DNA from 2 places in the Brevibacillus sp. FSL K6-0770 genome. Region 2 is predicted to be linked to the other one. Evidence: riboswitches for the same ligand, from Rfam matches in the RefSeq annotation. Region 2 holds a riboswitch; the other holds the start of a gene.
The links. Region 2 has a riboswitch for FMN ahead of ribD (bifunctional diaminohydroxyphosphoribosylaminopyrimidine deaminase/5-amino-6-(5-phosphoribosylamino)uracil reductase RibD). Riboswitches for the same ligand answer to the same signal wherever they lie in the genome.
Positions count from the first base shown of each region.

Region 1: linked by a shared signal. The riboswitch ahead of NST23_RS05200 (ECF transporter S component) and the one ahead of ribD (bifunctional diaminohydroxyphosphoribosylaminopyrimidine deaminase/5-amino-6-(5-phosphoribosylamino)uracil reductase RibD) in region 2 are both predicted to bind FMN.

Region 1 covers NZ_JBBOBQ010000001.1:1,014,750-1,023,899, reverse strand. The annotation lists gene NST23_RS05235 (class I SAM-dependent methyltransferase) at 1-647, opposite strand, end outside; gene NST23_RS05230 (M42 family metallopeptidase) at 657-1,709, opposite strand; gene bcp (thioredoxin-dependent thiol peroxidase) at 1,758-2,228, opposite strand; gene NST23_RS05220 (ArsR/SmtB family transcription factor) at 2,380-3,012, shown strand; gene NST23_RS05215 (HAD family hydrolase) at 3,097-3,735, shown strand; gene NST23_RS05210 (hypothetical protein) at 3,883-4,482, opposite strand; gene proS (proline--tRNA ligase) at 4,822-6,288, opposite strand; gene NST23_RS05200 (ECF transporter S component) at 6,606-7,214, opposite strand; FMN riboswitch at 7,469-7,623, opposite strand; gene NST23_RS05195 (ABC transporter permease) at 8,030-8,827, opposite strand; gene NST23_RS05190 (ABC transporter permease) at 8,831-9,150, opposite strand, start outside.
Region 2 covers NZ_JBBOBQ010000001.1:4,845,990-4,855,139, reverse strand. The annotation lists gene NST23_RS23070 (MFS transporter) at 1-685, shown strand, start outside; gene yunB (sporulation protein YunB) at 728-1,453, shown strand; gene NST23_RS23060 (hypothetical protein) at 1,540-1,686, opposite strand; gene NST23_RS23055 (HAD family hydrolase) at 1,799-2,449, shown strand; FMN riboswitch at 2,539-2,685, shown strand; FMN riboswitch at 2,800-2,946, shown strand; gene ribD (bifunctional diaminohydroxyphosphoribosylaminopyrimidine deaminase/5-amino-6-(5-phosphoribosylamino)uracil reductase RibD) at 3,076-4,173, shown strand; gene NST23_RS23045 (riboflavin synthase) at 4,271-4,933, shown strand; gene NST23_RS23040 (bifunctional 3,4-dihydroxy-2-butanone-4-phosphate synthase/GTP cyclohydrolase II) at 4,951-6,144, shown strand; gene ribH (6,7-dimethyl-8-ribityllumazine synthase) at 6,165-6,629, shown strand; gene NST23_RS23030 (spore germination protein) at 6,772-8,271, shown strand; gene NST23_RS23025 (GerAB/ArcD/ProY family transporter) at 8,276-9,150, shown strand, end outside.

The DNA.
Region 1 (9,150 bases), 3.8 Mb from region 2:
AATTCGGACGGATAAATGTAGCGCAAGGCAAAACGTCCCTTCAGCCGCTCGGTTACCACTCCGTTTGCATCTGTGCGCTCGTAGATGCGGGTCACTTCGCACAACTGTTGGAAGTGATCGTAGCGGGTGTAGTCCCACATCGACAGTTCTTCTCCCGAAGGCAACATCTGTGTGCCGCGCAGGGACATCTTTTCGTTTTCTTCGTAAAAATGATTGATCTTCGGTACAAAGACGTTCATGACGAGCTTGCCGCCTGGCGCCAAATGCTTGCGAATACAGGCAAGCGCCTTCATCTGTTCCTGAACGTGCAAGAGATGTAAAAACGAGCGAAACGGGATCATGATCAGCGAAAAGGTTTCCCCCAGCTCGAAGCTGCGCATATCTCCCTGCAACAGCTTCAATCCGGCGCTGACGCCTTGCGCATCTGCTTTTTCCTGCGCTTTCGCCAGCATCTCTTGCGACAGGTCGATCCCCGTAACCTCGATTCCGGCCTGAGCCAGCGGGATTGCAATCCTTCCCGTCCCGCAGGCCAGATCGAGCACTTTTCCGCCAGCTTGCTTCGCTTCTTCCAGATAAAATTCAACATCGCCAGCAAGTCCGCGCTGCATCAGGTCATAGTAATCAGCCCATTGATACATATTGCTCATGCCGCCCTCCTATGCTTGCATGTCCTCGGAAGCCAGGTAAGCCATGACGAGCTTCGCTGTATTGTCGAGCGCTTCTGTATGCGTGCGCTCATGGGAGTGGGAGGCGTCCACGCCAGGACCGATCAAGCCGTGAACAATGTCGTATCCGGCCCTGAGCGCCGCGCTCGCGTCTGATCCGTAGAACGGATAAATGTCTACCGCGTAATTCAGTCCATTTTGCTGCGCCAAACGTGTCAAGTGGCTGCGCAATCCGTAATGGTACGGCCCGGAGGAATCCTTCGCGCAAATCGAGACGCAATATTCATCGGTCGTCTGTCCGTCGCCGATCGCGCCCATGTCAACCGCCAAATACTCGACGACGTTGGCTGGAATGCTGGAATTGCCGCCATAACCGATTTCTTCGTTGTTGCTGATGAAAAAGTGGGTTGTATACGGCAGTTGTTGGCCCGTCTCGCGAAGCGCTTTCAACACGCCCAACAGAACGGCAACGCTTGCCTTGTCGTCGATGTGACGCGATTTGATAAAGCCGCTGTCTGTTACCGTCACGCGCGGATCGAACGAAACAAAATCGCCAACCGAAATGCCCAACGCCTGTACTTGCTCGCGGTTTGTCACTTTCTCGTCCAGACGAACTTCCATGTTGGAGTCGGTTCTTTCTGCCTTGCCTGCTTCACGGCCATAGACGTGAACAGATGCTTTCGTAGACAAAATCGTCCCGGTCACCAGGCGGCCACTCGCTGTTTCCACTGTGCAGTGCTCGCCTTCCACGGCATTGAACTCAAAACCGCCGATCAACGTCAGCTTGAGGCGTCCGTTGCTTTTGATTTCTTTGACCATGGCTCCCAGCGTATCGACGTGCGCCGTCAGCAAACGCGCCTTGTCATCACGCGCCCCCGGCACGGTAGCGACAATCGCTCCCTTGTTCGTCCGTTTGTACTCCACGCCAAGCTGCTCCAGTTCCCCAGCGACCCACGCCATTACTTTTTCTGTGTTGCCAGACGGACTCGGGATATTCGCCAATTGGCAAAAAGCTTGAACGACATACTCGGTAGACACACCCATGAGAAAATCCTCCTTTTATGTACTATGACTATGTATTAAACGCCGATTTTAGCTTTGCAGCTCTTCCTTGATAAACTGGAGCACTTCCTGTACGTGCCCTTTTACTTTCACTTTCGGCCACACCTTGGCGATGTTGCCTTCCTTGTCGATCACAAAAGTGCTCCGCTCAATTCCCATGTACTCGCGGCCGTACATTTTTTTCAGCACCCAAACGCCGTACGCCTCCGCAACTTCATGCTCCGGATCGGCCAAAAGCACAAACGGCAGCTCGTGCTTCGCAATAAACTTGTCGTGCGACTTCACGGAATCCGGGCTGATTCCGAGCACGACAGTGTCCAGCTCCGCGAACATCGGGTGATAGTCTCGAAAATCGCACGCTTCGGTCGTGCAGCCCGGCGTCATGTCTTTTGGATAAAAATAAAGCACGACATTTTTTCCGCGGTATTGCGAAAGCGAAATCGTCTGTTCATTGTTTGCCTGCAAAGTAAATAAAGGCGCGGCTTGTCCGGTTTCGATCATGCTCATCCCCCCGTAAAAATCACTGGTTTCATTTTACCACAAGCTTACAGGTACTTCATCCGCATATACGTTGCGCTTTCTAGCAGAAAACGATAGAATTAATTAAGAAAAATAAAAAAATGGCCTAGTCAGTTGGATGGTGAGAATTGGCATGAAAGAGTTTTTTGAAGTAACGGATCCAGAAGCGCTTAAATCCCTTGCCATAGCAGAACGGGTTAAGATTCTAGAACTCTTCGAGGATTTGGAGCCGCGTACGGCCAAACAAATCGCTACGGAACTAGGCGAAAATGCTGCACGTCTTCACTACCACGTGAAGGAACTTGTGCGTGTTGGTTTGCTCGAACAGGTAGATACCCGCGTCAAAGGTTCCATCGTGGAGAAATACTACGAGCCAGTCGCCAAGGTGATTCAGGTTAAGCTTCAGCTTATGATTGAAGAAAATGCACAGCAATTGAGTGACGTCATGTTCACTCCGTTTCGCACCACAGAAAAGGATCTCATGAGGACACTCAATCGTTTCGTTGCAAGCGATCAGGATGTTCGCAAGGAATACCAGAATACTTTCGCTTTCAACCTGACTGAATTTTATTTGAGCCAGGAAGAACGCAATCAGTTGGTGGACGACATCAGCGACCTGTTGCAAAAGTACAAAGGCTTCAAAAACGAGCAAGGCCGCCGCAAGTTCAAGTTTTTCGATGTCTTGTTTCCGCTGACGCCTGCTGAGCCGACAGACGATTCGGAAGAGCAGTTTGAGGAGCAAGACGACCAGAACAAGCCGCTGTAAAGCTGTAAAAAGGAAATCGACCAACACCAGGAAAACCATCAAGAGAGATGGTTTTTCTTTTTTTATTCCAAAGGAGGGGCAGCCATGCGCACGATTTTGTTTGATTTTGACGGTACAGTCGCCGATACGCTCCCACTCATTTTCACGGCCTTTCGCTCTACTTTTCAGCGCTTTTTGCAAGAGCACTACTCCGATGCGCAAATCGTAGCGATGTTTGGTCCAACCGAAACTGGCATTTTGCAAAACAAGCTGCCCGCCCATGAACACGAAGCCGCTCTCGATCATTTTTTCCATGTGTACACGCTTGAGCACGCTCAGGTGCAAAATCCTCCGCAGCTTGCAAAGATGCTTGAACAGTTGCATTCTGCGGGCATTCAGATGGGAGTCGTGACGGGAAAAGGGCGCAGAAGTGCAGATATATCGCTGCGCGAGTGGGGATTGGAAAAGTATTTTTCTGTCGTGATCACAGGCGATGAGGTGACCGAGCCGAAGCCGCATCCGGAAGGCATTTTCACAGCGCTGAAACAGCTGGGAGCTACAGCCGAGAATGCGATTTTTGTGGGCGACAGCGACGCAGACATTATCGCGGGACGCGCCGCAGGGCTGACTACGGTCGGCGTTGACTGGCTGCTTGTCACCCAGAAGGCCGGGAGCTTCGATCCTGAGCCGGACTATCGCTTTTCTGACGCGCAGGCGTTTGTTGACTGGGTGCTTGGCCGCTGATTGATTCGGGTTGCCTAACCTGCTATTACTTCGTTAATAGACAGTCTTGCATGGCTGAGATTTTTTCATATACGGATTTTGACCGCATAATACGAAGGGGCTGCCTCAAAAGTCGATTGCTCGACGAAGAGACGCCCCCTTGTCATTTTATTGATTTATATTGTTTCGGATTCGTTGCAAAACTTCTTCGGAATCGAGTTGAACGTGAGGAGAAAGCTCCAGAAACTGAGCAGCGCGTTGATCGAGCCACAAGCTTTCCTCCCCTTTGTTATCAGTAGCAACAAAAACAAATCCGCCTGCATAACTAAAGTACATAATGTTGACATTGTCACCAAGATCGTTTTTTATTTTTTCATGAAGGTCAAACAATTCAGGGCCGGTTTTTTCACCACCTGCCATGATTGGCTCCGTATCTGTTGCTATAGCGATACCTTTTACTTCATCACCTTCCATAATAAACGAAAGCTTCTCATCATGCGCAGTCAATAACTCATGAACGTTCGAACCTTTGTATTTGCTGATTTTATCCGCTTCTGACAATAAAGCTCCTGGAATTGAGAAGTCTGACAGCGTAAAATTATTGCTCGATTCGTTCAAAAATTTGTTCTCTTGATTCCGGGCTTGTTCCATTTTCTTGTATGCATTTAGTGCTTCCTTATTCCCTTGATTGGATGCACCAGCCCAAGTAGCCAATGATATTCCAGCAACTATAACTGCACCGAACAATGTCCAAACATATCTCTTCATAACTGCTGCCCTCCTTAAATTATTCTGACTCAAAACCATACAATGAGCCAATCCATTCTTGTCTTGAGCTATCCAAGAAAGAGTCATAAGTCATAGTAAAATGTTGACCATCCCATGGGTCCATGTACATTACATACTTCGTGGAGTCGTTTCTATAACCATCAATAAAAATACAAAATATTTACTTTTATGTATATACTTTTTACTCGAATGATAAATTACGTTAATGGAAATATTTTACAACCTGCCCGCACACGCTGACTTCTGTGGATGCAAAAGGGAGTGCTCCGTTACGTACGGGGAGCACTCCCTTGTTTGTTTTGTTTATTAAATGAAACCTTAGTACGAACGGCCAAACCAAACCGTATGCTTCGCCTCTTTGCCGCAGCAAATGCAGACCGATTTTTGCGCAGGCGGTTCAAACGGAATGTTGCGGGACGTGAACTTCGTCTCTTCCTTGACCTTGGACTCACACGCGTCGTCTCCGCACCAGCCTGCGAGCACCCAGCCGCTTGGCGTGTTTTCGTTCTCACATTTTTCGATGTGCGCGGACAGCTGCGCGAGCGTATCGATTTCGAGATGCGAATGGGCTTCCCGGAAGGCCAGCGCTTTTTGGAACATGTTTTGCTGGATGTCTTCGAGCAATTGGGCAATCGTCTGCGCAATGCCTTCCAGTGGCACGGTTATTTTCTCTCCGGTATCGCGGCGGGCGAGAATCGCCTGGCCGTTTTCCACGTCGCGCGGCCCAAGCTCCAGACGAAGCGGCACACCGCGCATCTCCCATTCGTTGAACTTCCAGCCCGGAGTTTCCTCGCGCAAGTCTGCCCGGACGCGAACGCCTGCCGCTTTGATCTCGTCGAACAGCGGATCGAATGCAACCATGACCTGATCGCGCAGCTTCATCGGTCCGACTGGGATCATGATGACCTGAGTCGGTGCCATCCGCGGCGGCAAAGCCAAGCCGCGGTCGTCGCCGTGCACCATGATCATCGAGCCGATCAAGCGGGTAGAGCTGCCCCATGAAGTCGTATGCACGTATTTGAACTGATTGTCGCGATCCAGGAACTTGATCTCAAAGCCGCGCGCAAACTTGTCTCCCAAGTAGTGGGAGGTTCCGGCCTGCACCGCTTTTCCATCCTTCATCATCGCCTCGATGGAGTACGTGTCGACTGCTCCTGCAAAGCGCTCGCTTGGCGTTTTTTGCCCTTTCCATACCGGAATCGCCAGCTCCTGCTCCACAACCTCGCGATAAATCTCCAGCATCTGCATGGTCTCCTGGCGCGCTTCTTCCTCGTTCGCATGGGCGGTATGGCCTTCCTGCCACAAAAATTCTGAAGTACGCAAGAATGGCATGGTGCGCTTTTCCCAGCGGAACACGTTTGCCCACTGGTTAATCAGAATCGGCAAGTCGCGGTAGCTCTGAATCCACTGCGCGTACATATGTCCGATGATCGTCTCCGAAGTCGGGCGCAGGGCAAGCTTTTCCTCCAGCTGCTCTCCTCCCGCTTCCGTCACCCAAGGCAGCTCTGGGTTGAAGCCCTCGATGTGCTCTTTTTCTTTTTGGAAAAAGGACTCGGGAATCAGCATTGGGAAGTAGGCGTTGCGGTGTCCCGTCTCTTTGAATCTTTTGTCCATCGCCTCCTGGATGCGCTCCCACAGCTCGAAGCCATCCGGTTTGAAGACGATGCAGCCGCGCACTGGCGTGTAATCCATCAAATCCGCTTTTTTGATCGCGTCGATGTACCAGCGCGAGAAATCTTCCGACTGCGGTGTCATTTCTTTTACGAACGCTTTGTCCTCTTTCATCCTTCTACGCTCCTTTTTTCTTACATGAAAATGCAAAAAATCCCCCATCCCAAAAAAGGGACGGAGGATTCACTTCCGCGGTACCACCCTGATTGACCATGGCACAAGCCATAAGTCCACTCAACAACCCGATAACGGCGGGCAACCGGACCAGCTCGTCGCTGGCGGCTTCAGGATGGGGTGCAGGTACGCCTCGTATCAGCCTTCCAGACTAGGGCCGACTCTCTGGAACCAGGATATAGCTGCGGGTCCTTTCATAGCCTTTTCGCTAAACTGCTTTTTGTTAGGGAATATCTTAGCAAGTCGCGCAGCCGTTGTCAATTTGTGGTTCTGAGGGCAATGCGCGCACCAAGCTTGGCGTAGACCGGATACGCGACCAGCGCGAGCACGACCCCTTTGAACAGGTTGAACGGAACGATACCGACCATGACCAGGGACCAGACGCTGGTTGCGTTGAACATGGCCAACAGCTCTGCCATCGGCATCTGATAAAGAGCGGCGTATGCCGGGAGCAGGACGTACGCATTGGCAACAGCCATGACAATCGTCATCAGCAACGTTCCAAGCGCGAGGCCCGATAAAAAGCCTTTTTTCCCTTGACCGCTGCGTTGCAGAAGGACAGCTGGCAAAATAAAGCTGGCGCCCGCCACGACGTTGGCAAGCTCTCCGATCAACAATCCGTCTGTATTTTTAAAGAGCATGTGCAATGTATTTTTCAAAACTTCGATGATGATGCCGGCTACAGGGCCGTACATGAGTCCGCCGATCAGCGCTGGCAACGTACTGAAATCAAGCTTCAAAAAGCTCGGCATCAGCGGAACGGGAACCTCCAAATACTGCAAGATAAAAGCAACGGCTGCCAGCATCGGAATCGTCACGATCCGCTGGGTTGCTCTGCGCGATGTGTGCAGGGCTGTTTCTTTCATGTGTACCATCTCCTCGTTTTTTCTCCTTCTGAGGAATGGCAACAGCGGTCTTGCCCACACGTGCCAAAATGTCTACGCTTTTGCAAACACAAAAATACCCTGAGAATAATTCTCAGGGCAGCTTACAGGCGTATGACAAAGCATGTGCAATAAATACAGGTTCAAGAAACAACGAGGCGGCTCATCATGCATGCCTCATCGCATCTGTCCTGCCAGCACAGGCAAACAAGCACGTGTGTGGTAAACGTACTGTCGTCATCCTTCTCCCATCCAGACTGTACTGTCGGCTCTGGAATCTCACCAGATCCTGCACTCCGTCGCTGTCAACAGCTCGGGAGGCTCGCGGGCTTGACGTGCTGATTGCACCATCACCGCCGGTCGGGAATTTCACCCTGCCCTGAAGGAATTGTGTAGTTGTATACAGCATATTATACTGCGCTTTTTCGATTTGACAATAGACGAAACTGTTAAATCGACATTTTATTGTTATTTTCCAATTGATTTAGTTGGATATATTTTAAAAAAAATGGGGCTTCTCAGCCTAAAGTCGCCACGTGCTATAGGTAGTTACCTGGACCAAAAAGAAATAGACCGCCCTTGAGTTGACTGCTCCTCGGCGGTCTATTCTTCACCAAATTTTGAGCCGTCCCCTTTGAGGGAAGCCTCGTTTGTACAGACCAGACCGTTCCGGTAGCCGCCGGACGGTCTTTTTTTCTTTCAAGCTCGTTACCTCTAATATTACCATAACCGTTCCCAAATAAAAATCCATAATCCTGCTCCTGCCTACCAAATCGCACCAAAAGTAGCTTCTGCCACTACGACCCTGCTCCCCGATACTTGGTGACGCCCCAGTTCCAGACGAGCAAGCCGATGCCAAAGAAGATGACCGCGACTACCGGAGTAAGTGCTGCGTACGTATACCACACTTCTTTTCGCAAAAAGTAAGCCGCCGGGTAAATCCCGACAAAAGCAAACGGCAACACGTAAGTCAGCACGAAGCGAATCGCCTTGTTGTACACATCCACGGGGTAACGCCCGTACTGCTGGATGTTGTAAATCATCGGGGCAATTCCTGTCCGGGAATCGGAGAAAAAGCTGACAGCGGCAATCGCCGTGTACACCCCGCCGTAAATCAGGGCGCCGCTGATCACAAGCCCGATGAAGATGAACAGGTCGTACCAGTAAAACGTCAAATCGAGCTGAAAAGCAGCATAGCCCATGATGATCAGCCCTGTGATGACGCCGAAAATCCGGTCCGGTGCGATCGACTCCAAACAGACCTGTGCCAGATTGTGGATCGGCCTGGTCAAGATGCGGTCCATTTCGCCCCGGATAATATAGCGTTCGTTGAAGTCCCAAAACCCGAAAAACATCGAGAATAAGGCATACGGCACCAAAAAGAAACCGTAAATGAAAATGATTTCGTCCCGCGTCCATTCCTTCATCAACGGCACATGCGTGAAGACGACGATGATGAACACTAGATTGATCAGCTCGGAAATCAAGTTGGACACAAAATCCCCGAGAAAGTCAGCCCGATAGGCAAGTCTCGTCTTGAAATACTGGCCCAGGTAGTCGGCGAAAATACCGAAAATGTGTTTGACGTTTTGCATATGCTACCCCCCTTGCACGACCAGCCGATTTCGGGCCATGCGCCACAAAATCAGAATCGGAACCAGAATAACAACCATCCAGATCGCCTGGAAGCCGATCAACTCCCAGGAACGCCCCGGAGTAATCGCCCCTGTAAAAATCAGGCTCGGATAGTAGTTGACGGCCTGGAATGGCAAAAAGCCCATAACCGTTTGCGCCCAGCCCGGGAAAAAGCTGATCGGCAGCACCAGGCCCGACATCAAATCAACGACGACACGCTTCGCCCGCATCATCCCGTCGTTGCGGAACAGGAAAAAGGTGAACAGCCCCGTCAGCAGGTTGA
Region 2 (9,150 bases):
GGCAGCAATTTTGACGCGGATGCGCTGGGAGAGCAGAGCTACGCCGGACAAGGCGGAAAAAGCCGAAGAGAAAGAAACGGCAAGCGGCGGGATGCGCGCAGCTTTTGTGTATTTGCAAGGAGCGCCTGTGCTGCTCGCGGTCAGTCTGCTGGCTGCGCCGCTGGCGATCAGTACGGCCGCGCACAACTACGGCTTGCCGTTTTTGGCCGATGGGCTAAGCCGTGGCGATGCTACCCTGCACGGGCTGATGTGGTCCGCGATGAGCGCAGGCGGGCTGGTTGGCGCTTACTTCGCCGTCCGTTTTTCCGTTGATTTTTGGCGTGGCTTGCTTGGCGCATACGGGCTGATGGCGCTGCTGGTCGTGGCGGCGTTTGCTGCCGATTGGACGGCGGCGGTGCTGTTGTTGCTCGGTTGCGCCGGGCTTTTGAGCGGGGCGGCACAGGTGTACGAGGGCACGCTTTTGCAGCAGGCCAAAAATGAAGTGCGCGGCAAGGTGCTCGGGGTGCAGGGCTTTCTCGGCCGCAGCGGCTTTTTTATCGGTTTTCTTGGCGCACCGCTGTTAACGGCGGCGTGCGGCTTGTTCGGATTGGTTGTCTGTGCACAGGTGCTGCTGATTTTTGCGCTCGTCGGACTGGGCGTGTACGTGCAGAAAAGCGGGGGTGTTGCCGACTCTCGTCGCGGATAGTCTTTTTTCCCTTCTCCTACCATAGGATGTACCAATTGGGAGGTGACGGGATTGGCCATATTTCGACCCCGTCGGCGTTGGAGGAACCCGCTTTCTCGAACGAAAGCGTTTTTGATTGCGCTGGTAATTTTTGTGGTTTTGTCGATTCAGTCGCTCGTCTTTTTGCAGCAACGGCTGGAACCGACGCTCTTGATCCTGGCAACCCAAAAAGCAGAGCAATTGGCAAAAGAAGCGATTACGGACGCAGTCACCAAACGAATTTCCCAGCAGGGCGTCGATTTCAACCAGATCGTCAAGATCGAGAAGAACAACGAAGGGCAGATTCAGGCATACCAGTTTAACTTCAGGGAATACGCGAGAATTGTCGGCGAGACTACTTCACGAGTGCAGAACAAGCTTCAGGAATTTGAGACGGAAAAAGTCGATCGCACCATTCCGCTTGGCTTGGCGACAGGAAATACGTTTTTGGCGCAGATGGGACCGAATTTGCCTGTCACTTTTGTACCGATCGGCTCTGTGAAAACAAAGCTGGAGACAGAGTTGAAGGAGGCGGGCATCAACATGGTGCTCGCAACCGTCTACATTTTCGTGGAGGTCGACTTGCAGATCGTCATCCCGTTTGCCACCGAGGAGCAGACGATCACCACGAAAATCCCGATCACGCATTCACTGATTATCGGGGATGTGCCGCAGTATTTGTACAACAATCCGGAGGGCAAGCCGGATGTGCCCCGGGCGCAAATGGAAGGGGCAGACGATGCGCCATAGCGGACTTGGCGAATGGCGGGAAAAACAAAAAAGCGGCAGCAGCGGGCTGTCGCTTTTTTCGTTCCGTGAAAAGGTGTCGGGGAAATCTACGGCTCACCCCAGGTGACGGTCAGCTCAATCACGCCCTCCTGGCTGCTGAGCGGTCCGTCGATCATGCTCCATGATGTGTTTTTTTCCTGGTCCTGTCCCTGGATGATGATGTTTTTATCGTCGATCGTCTGGGCGTCGTTCACGAGCTTTTGCGATTGGAAAAAGTCCTGATTCCCGTTTTCGCATCTAGTCGAACGTTATTAATTTGGTATACTTGACCAAATAATCATTGGCAAAAGGGGGAGAGATCCGACAATGACCAGAGCGTCGATAAAAGGCATCATTTTCGATATGGACAATACGTTGCTGCAATCCAAAATCAACTTTTTGGAAATGAAGCAGGCCATTTTTCGCTTGTGGGCTGAGCACGGGCTGTGCGAGCCGACTTTTGACTGGCGCAGCCACACCGCTTCGCAATTGATCGAAATGGGCAGAAAGTCGGGCCGGATGACGAGTCAGCTTGAGCAAACGATGTGGGAGGCTGTAACCGCGATTGAAAAAGCAGGGATGCACGAGGCTGTCCTGGAAGACCACGTCAAGGAAGTGCTCGCCCACCTAAAGGAACGGTATCATTTGTTCATTTTGACCAACAATGCCTACGCAGCCGCCGAGGAAGCGCTGAATCATACGGGAATCGCCGATTGTTTCCAGGAGATTGTCGCGCGCGAGCAGATGACGACACTCAAACCGCATCCGTCCGGGATTCACTACATCCGCGCCCAATACCCCAACTGGTCTGCCACGGCCTGGACGATGGTCGGAGATTCCTGGATTGACGGAAAAGCGGCGCACGGCGGGGAAGTGGCGTTTATCGCGTATCAGGGAGAGCGGGCGGACATGGAGCGCAACGAAGTTTCGCCGCGAGCGTACATCACGGACTTGCGCGAACTGCTGGACATTTTGTAGCCGCGCTCGCGGAGAGCAGGAAAAGGACACTTCCACCTAAAAAAGTGACAGTTGACGAGAAATGTGTGCTATACTGTGCCTAACTGAATACCAGCCTTCAGGGTAGGGTGAAATTCCCGACCGGCGGTAATGACGAACGCACGTCTGAGCCCGCGACTCGCTATTGCTGTATGGATAGCGACTGACTTGGTGCAAATCCAAGGCCGACGGTAAAGTCCGGATGGGAGAAGGTGTCTTACAATAGCTTCGGCGGCTGTTTTTTCAAAAACAGAACTGTCACGAGGCTTGTTTCCCTACGCCCTGAGTATCGTTTGCTCGTGGGCGTTTTTTATTGGAAAACTGCATAGCGCAAAAATCTTCAGGGCAGGGTGAAATTCCCGACCGGCGGTAATGACGTATGTACGTCTAAAGCCCGCGACTCGCTGATCGTTACGGTCAGCGACTGATCTGGTGCAAATCCAGAGCCGACGGTAAAGTCCGGATGGAAGAAGAGCTGACCATGCTTTTTGGCATCCCTTTTGCAAAAAACGGATGCGATAAGGCTTCTTTCCTTATGCCCTGAGCCGCTAGTGGTTTCGAGGGCTTTTTGCATTGGCTGGAATCCGTGCATGAAAGAGGAGGTTTACATGGAGCAGGACATGCGGTTCATGGCGCTGGCACTGGATTTGGCGCGCTCGGCAAACGGTCAGACGAGCCCCAATCCGCTCGTCGGTGCAGTCCTGGTAAACAACGGAGAAGTAGTAGGCATGGGAGCGCATTTGCGTGCAGGCGAACCTCATGCAGAAGTGCACGCTCTGCGGATGGCAGGGCAAAAAGCGGCTGGCGCTACGCTGTATGTCACATTGGAGCCGTGCAGTCATCACGGCAAAACGCCTCCGTGCGCCGAAGCGGTGATCGCGGCTGGCATCCGGCGTGCCGTGATCGCCACGCTGGACCCGAATCCGCTCGTCGCGGGAAAAGGCGCGGAGAAGCTGCGGGCAGCAGGCGTGGAAGTGGTTGTCGGCGTGCATGAAGCGGAAGCGAAAAAGCTGAATGAAGTCTTTTTCCACTTCATCACGACGCGGCGTCCGTTTGTGACGATCAAAACAGCGAGCACGCTGGATGGCAAGATCGCTACCGAAAGCGGGCACAGTCGCTGGATAACGGGTGCGCGGGCGCGGGGGGAAGTGCACGAGCTGCGCAGACAGCACGACGCGATCCTGGTCGGAGTAGGCACGGTGCTTGCGGACGATCCGCTTTTGACGGCGAGACTGGACGGGCAAGCGCATGGGCGACAGCCTGTGCGTATCATCTGGGACAGTCAGCTGCGCACGCCGCTCGGGGCCAACGTGATTCAAAATGCGGATGCGCCCACCTGGATTTTTACGACGAAAGCTGCGGCGCAAGCGAAGCAGGAGGCTTTTGCGGAAAAAGGTATCCGGCTGTTCGTGGCAGATGAGCAGATTAGGGTGGACGAGGTGCTGGACACGCTGGGCGAATGGGGAATCACTTCGCTTCTCGTCGAAGGCGGGGCCGCGGTCAACGGAGCGTTTTTGCAGGCGCGGGCGATTCAAAAAGTGATCAGCTACGTGTCGCTGAAAATGATTGGCGGTGGCCAGGCGCCGACACCGTTTGGAGGACAAGGCTTTTCCACGATGGATCAGGCGGTCAAGCTGGCGAATCCGACCGTTGAGCAACTGGATGAGCTGGACTTGCGGATCAGCGGCTATCCACAGTGGGAGTGAGGACAAAAAAGCGAATCGGAGACAGACGGCTTTGTTTTGCCGAGGCCGATGGCTGCTTTCCGATGTTATAAACCGTGTAAAAAGAGGAGGAAAGCCGATGTTTACCGGACTGGTAGAAGAGCTGGGCACGGTGGAATCGCTCACGGGCAACGATCAGGCGAGTCAGCTCGTGATCCGGGCGCAGCGGGTGCTCGAAGGTGTGCAACTGGGCGACAGCATCGCAGTCAACGGGATTTGCCTGACGGTTACTTCGTTTACGCAGCGGCATTTTCAGGTCGACGTCATGCCGGAAACGATGAAAAAGACGAGCCTGCGCCATCTGCGAGCGGGCCAGCGAGTCAACCTGGAGCGGGCGATGCGCTTGGGCGACCGTTTTGGCGGGCATATCGTCTCCGGGCACGTGGACGGGACAGGCACGATCGTGTCGCGACAGCCGCACGCCAACGCTGTGCTGTTTACGATCGAAGCGAGCGCGGAGCTGTTGAAATACGTCATCGAGCGCGGCTCGATTTGCGTGGATGGCATCAGTCTTACTGTGGTGGAAGCTGCGGATACGCATTTCAGCGTGTCGATCATCCCGCACACGCTGGCGCAGACCAGCTTGCAGGATCGGCGCGCAGGCGATCAGGTGAATCTGGAGACAGACGTCATCGGCAAGTATGTAGAGCGGCTTTTGGGCGATCGCGGCCAGCAAAGGAGCGGGCAAGCGGCAGGCTCGACGATCAGCATGGCTTTTTTGCAGGAAAATGGATTTGTCTGAACGAGGAGGGAAGTCCCATGTTTCATCAGATAGAAGAGGCATTGGAAGATTTGCGCCAAGGGAAAGCGATTATCGTAGTGGATGACGAAGATCGGGAAAACGAAGGCGATTTCGTCTGCCTGGCGGAAGCGGCGACACCGGAGATGATCAACTTCATGGCAACGCATGGGCGCGGGCTGGTCTGCGTGCCGATTACGCAACAGCGCGCGGCCAGATTGAAGCTTGCTCCGATGGTCGAAGACAACACAGACAAGCAAGGGACGGCTTTTACCGTCTCGATTGATGAGGCGAGCACGCATACGGGAATCTCAGCCCATGAGCGTTCGCAGACAGTGCTGGCGATGCTGGATGAGCAGAAGACAGCCGAAGATTTCCGCAAGCCGGGGCATATTTTTCCGTTGATAGCAAAAGCGGGCGGCGTGTTGCGCCGGGCTGGTCACACGGAGGCGGCCGTCGATCTCGCGGAGATGGCTGGCAGTGCTGCGGCAGGCGTGATTTGCGAGATTATGAATGAAGACGGCTCGATGGCCCGGTTGCCGCAGTTGGTAGAGATTGCGCGGCGGTTTGAGCTGAAGCTGATCACGATTGCCGATTTGATCGCGTATCGGATGCGCACGGAATCGCATGTGCACAAAGAAATCGAAGTGAATCTCCCGACGAGCTTCGGCGATTTTCGGATCGCGGCCTATACGAACGAAGTAGATGGCAAAGAACACGTAGCGCTCATCAAGGGCGAGATCGACTCGGACAAGCCGGTTCTCGTCCGGGTGCACTCCGAATGCCTGACCGGGGATATTTTTGGCTCCGAGCGATGCGACTGCGGGCCGCAACTGCATGCTGCGCTTGCGCAAATCGAGGCGGAGGGCGCGGGCATTCTTTTGTACATGCGCCAAGAAGGACGCGGCATCGGGCTGATTAACAAGCTCAAGGCGTACAAGCTCCAGGAGGAAGGGCTTGATACGGTGGAAGCAAACGAAAAGCTGGGCTTTGCGGCCGATTTGCGAGAGTACGGGATTGGTGCGCAAATTCTTCGCGACCTCGGAGTGCGCAGGATGCGCCTTTTGACCAACAATCCTCGCAAAATTCGCGGGCTGGACGGCTACGGGCTGAAAGTAGAAGAAAGAGTGCCGTTGCAAATGCAGGTGCAACCGCACAATCAGCGATATTTGACAACCAAGCAAACGAAGCTGGGGCACTTGCTCCACCTATAATGCAAAGGAGAGTGAACGGAATGAGAACATTTGAAGGACATCTGGTAGGGACAGGACTGCGCGTAGGGATTGTAGCAGGGCGATTTAACGAACTGATCGTCAGCAAGCTGGTTGGCGGCGCTCTCGATGCTTTGAAGCGCCACGGTGTGGAAGAGGAAAACGTCGATGTGGCATGGGTGCCAGGCGCATTTGAAATTCCGCTGATTGCCAAAAAAATGGCGGAATCCGGCCGTTACGACGCGGTAGTGACGCTGGGCGCCGTGATTCGCGGCGCAACTCCGCACTTTGATTACGTGTGCAACGAAGCGGCCAAAGGAGTTGCTTCCTTGTCGCTGTCCACAGGGATTCCGGTTATTTTCGGCGTGCTGACGACAGACAATATTGAGCAAGCGATTGAGCGTGCTGGAACGAAAGCAGGCAACAAAGGCTGGGAGGCCGCTGCGGCTGCGATTGAAATGGCGAATCTGTCGAAGCAGTTTGCCTAAACGAGAACAGTATAGCATGAGAAGGCGAGAAGCGGGGGCTGAGGCTCCCGTTTTTGCATGGATAAAAACGCCTATGGATGGATAAAATCACCACCTATCGGTCAAAGTAAGAAGGATTTTCCTGTAGATCGGGGGATTCAAGATGGAGCCGACAGATTGGTGGAGAGCGCAAGTATTCAAAGTGGCACAAGCCAAGAGCGGTGGCGCGTCGCCTTCGCGTGGCGAGCGAATCACGCCGGAAATGATCAAACAGCAAATGCACAACGTGGATGACCTCAGCAGCCTGGCTTTGACGATCAATGACGAAGAGGTTCACGTTTTTTTTCTAGATACGATGGTGGAACTGGCGCAGTTGTATGAAAACGTGTTTTTGCCGTTGCAGCGCTCGGACGGCAGAGATCCGTTGACCGTGCTTCCTTACGCGCAGCCGTGTCGCGAAGGCAACCTGGACTTGCTGCTTGCCAATTTGCTGCGCGGCCATACGATCCTGTTTTTTCTGGAACGGGAGCTTATTTTGCACGTCAATACGTTTCAGGTCGAGCATCGTGCGATTACCAAGTCGGAGAGCGAGGCGACGGTTCTCGGCCCGCAGGATTCGTTTGTGGAGATGCTGGAGATCAACCTGTCGCTCTTGCGCCGCAGATTGACGACGCCCAACCTGAAAATTGTCGCCTACACGATCGGCACAGAGACGCAAAACCGGGTAGCGGTCCTGTACCTGGAAAATATCGCGAACGAGATCAACGTCGAACGCGTGAAGACACGCATCCAAAACGTCGAGTATCAGGGCTTCGTCGGACTGCCTGTTTTGAAACAAATGCTCGAAGACAAGCCGTACTCGCCGTTTCCCCAGTTCGGGCTGACCAGTCGCCCGGACAATGTGGCAGCGGCACTGCTGGATGGCAGAATCATCATTATGCTGAACGGAAGCCCTGAAGCGGCGATCTGCCCGGCCTCTTTTCTGGAGATGTTCAGCAGCCCCGAGGATTTCTACAATCGCTGGTTAACGGCGAGCTTGCTGCGAATGATCCGCTTTTTCGGGCTGTTTGTGACGATTTTGCTTACTTCCAGCTACGTATCCGTCCTGACTTTTCACCCGGAAATGCTCCCTCCCGCCTTGCTGACGATTTTGTCTGAATCGCGCAGCCAGGTGCCTTTTCCTCCGGTCATCGAAGTGATCTTCATCGAGCTGGTTATCGAGATTTTGCGTGAAGCCGGGATACGCATGCCGACGAAAATCGGTCAGACGATCGGGATCGTGGGCGGGATTGTCATCGGAACAGCGTCCGTTCAAGCGGGATTGGCCAGCAACATCTTGATTGTTCTCGTCTCCGTCTCGGCCCTGCTTTCGTTTGTTCCGCCCAATTTTTTGATGAGCAACGCGATTCGTCTCGTTCGTTACGGTTTTATTTTGATGGCAGGCATGATGGGGATGTACGGTCAGATGCTGATGCTTGCTTTTTTGTTTGCGCATTTGCTCAACCTGACCTCTTTGGGCACTCCTTACATGGCTCCGGGTGTGCCGCGCCAGTGGACGGATTTGTTTAATGGCCTGGTGCGCGCGCCGATGAAGTTCATCGTCTATCGCAACCGCATGTCCAGAGCAAAACGCAAACAGGCGCGGCCCGTTGGTGAGGAGTAGATAGATGGACAGAGGAAAGATTCACAGCCTGAATCCGATCCATGTAATCGGGCTGATCATCAATTCAATGGTCGGCGTCAATCTGCTGTCGCTTTCTCATTTTGCCAGCAAAATGGGCTATAACTTGTGGATGGCGCCGATTTTGCTCGGAATCATTGTGACGCTGACGGTCTTTCCGATGATCGCGCTGTGCAGCCGCTACCCGGGAGATACGCTGTTCGGGATTCATGAAAAGTTGCTGGGGAAGTGGCTGGGCAGCTGCCTGAACGTCCTGGTCATCGTCTACGCCATCCTGAACACATCGACAGCGAATGAAGGATACGTCCGGCTTTTGCAAACCTCGATGCTCAACAACCAGACGATCACCATGCCGTTGCTTGGCTTGACACTCGTCATGATGTACATTACGAACGGCGGAATCAAGCTCGTGGCGAGATTTTGCCTGCTGGCCTTGTTTTTTACGGGGTGGATGCTGGTGTTGCTGCATTACGGTTTTCAAAAAGGCGGGCTGTCGCATATTTTTCCGCTTTTCAATACCGATCTGGCCAGTGTGCTTGATGCGCTTAACCAATCCTCAGGCAGTATGCTGGGGTACGAAATTTTGTTGATTTACTACCCGTTTATCATCGAAAAGAACAGAGCGCGGCGCCATGTGTTGATCGGCGTATGGACGGTCGTTTTCTTCTACGTGTTGGTGCTGCTCACGAGTGTGGCGTATTTTTCCGAATGGCAGGTGGCGAATCTCGTCTACCCGATTTTGAATCTGTTCAAGGCTGTCGAGCTGTCCTTTTTGGAGCGGGTAGAAAATTTGGGAATCGGTCTGTGGGTATTTCTCATTCTCAGCACGTCGACCGCGTACTTGTGGATGGCGCGTACGGG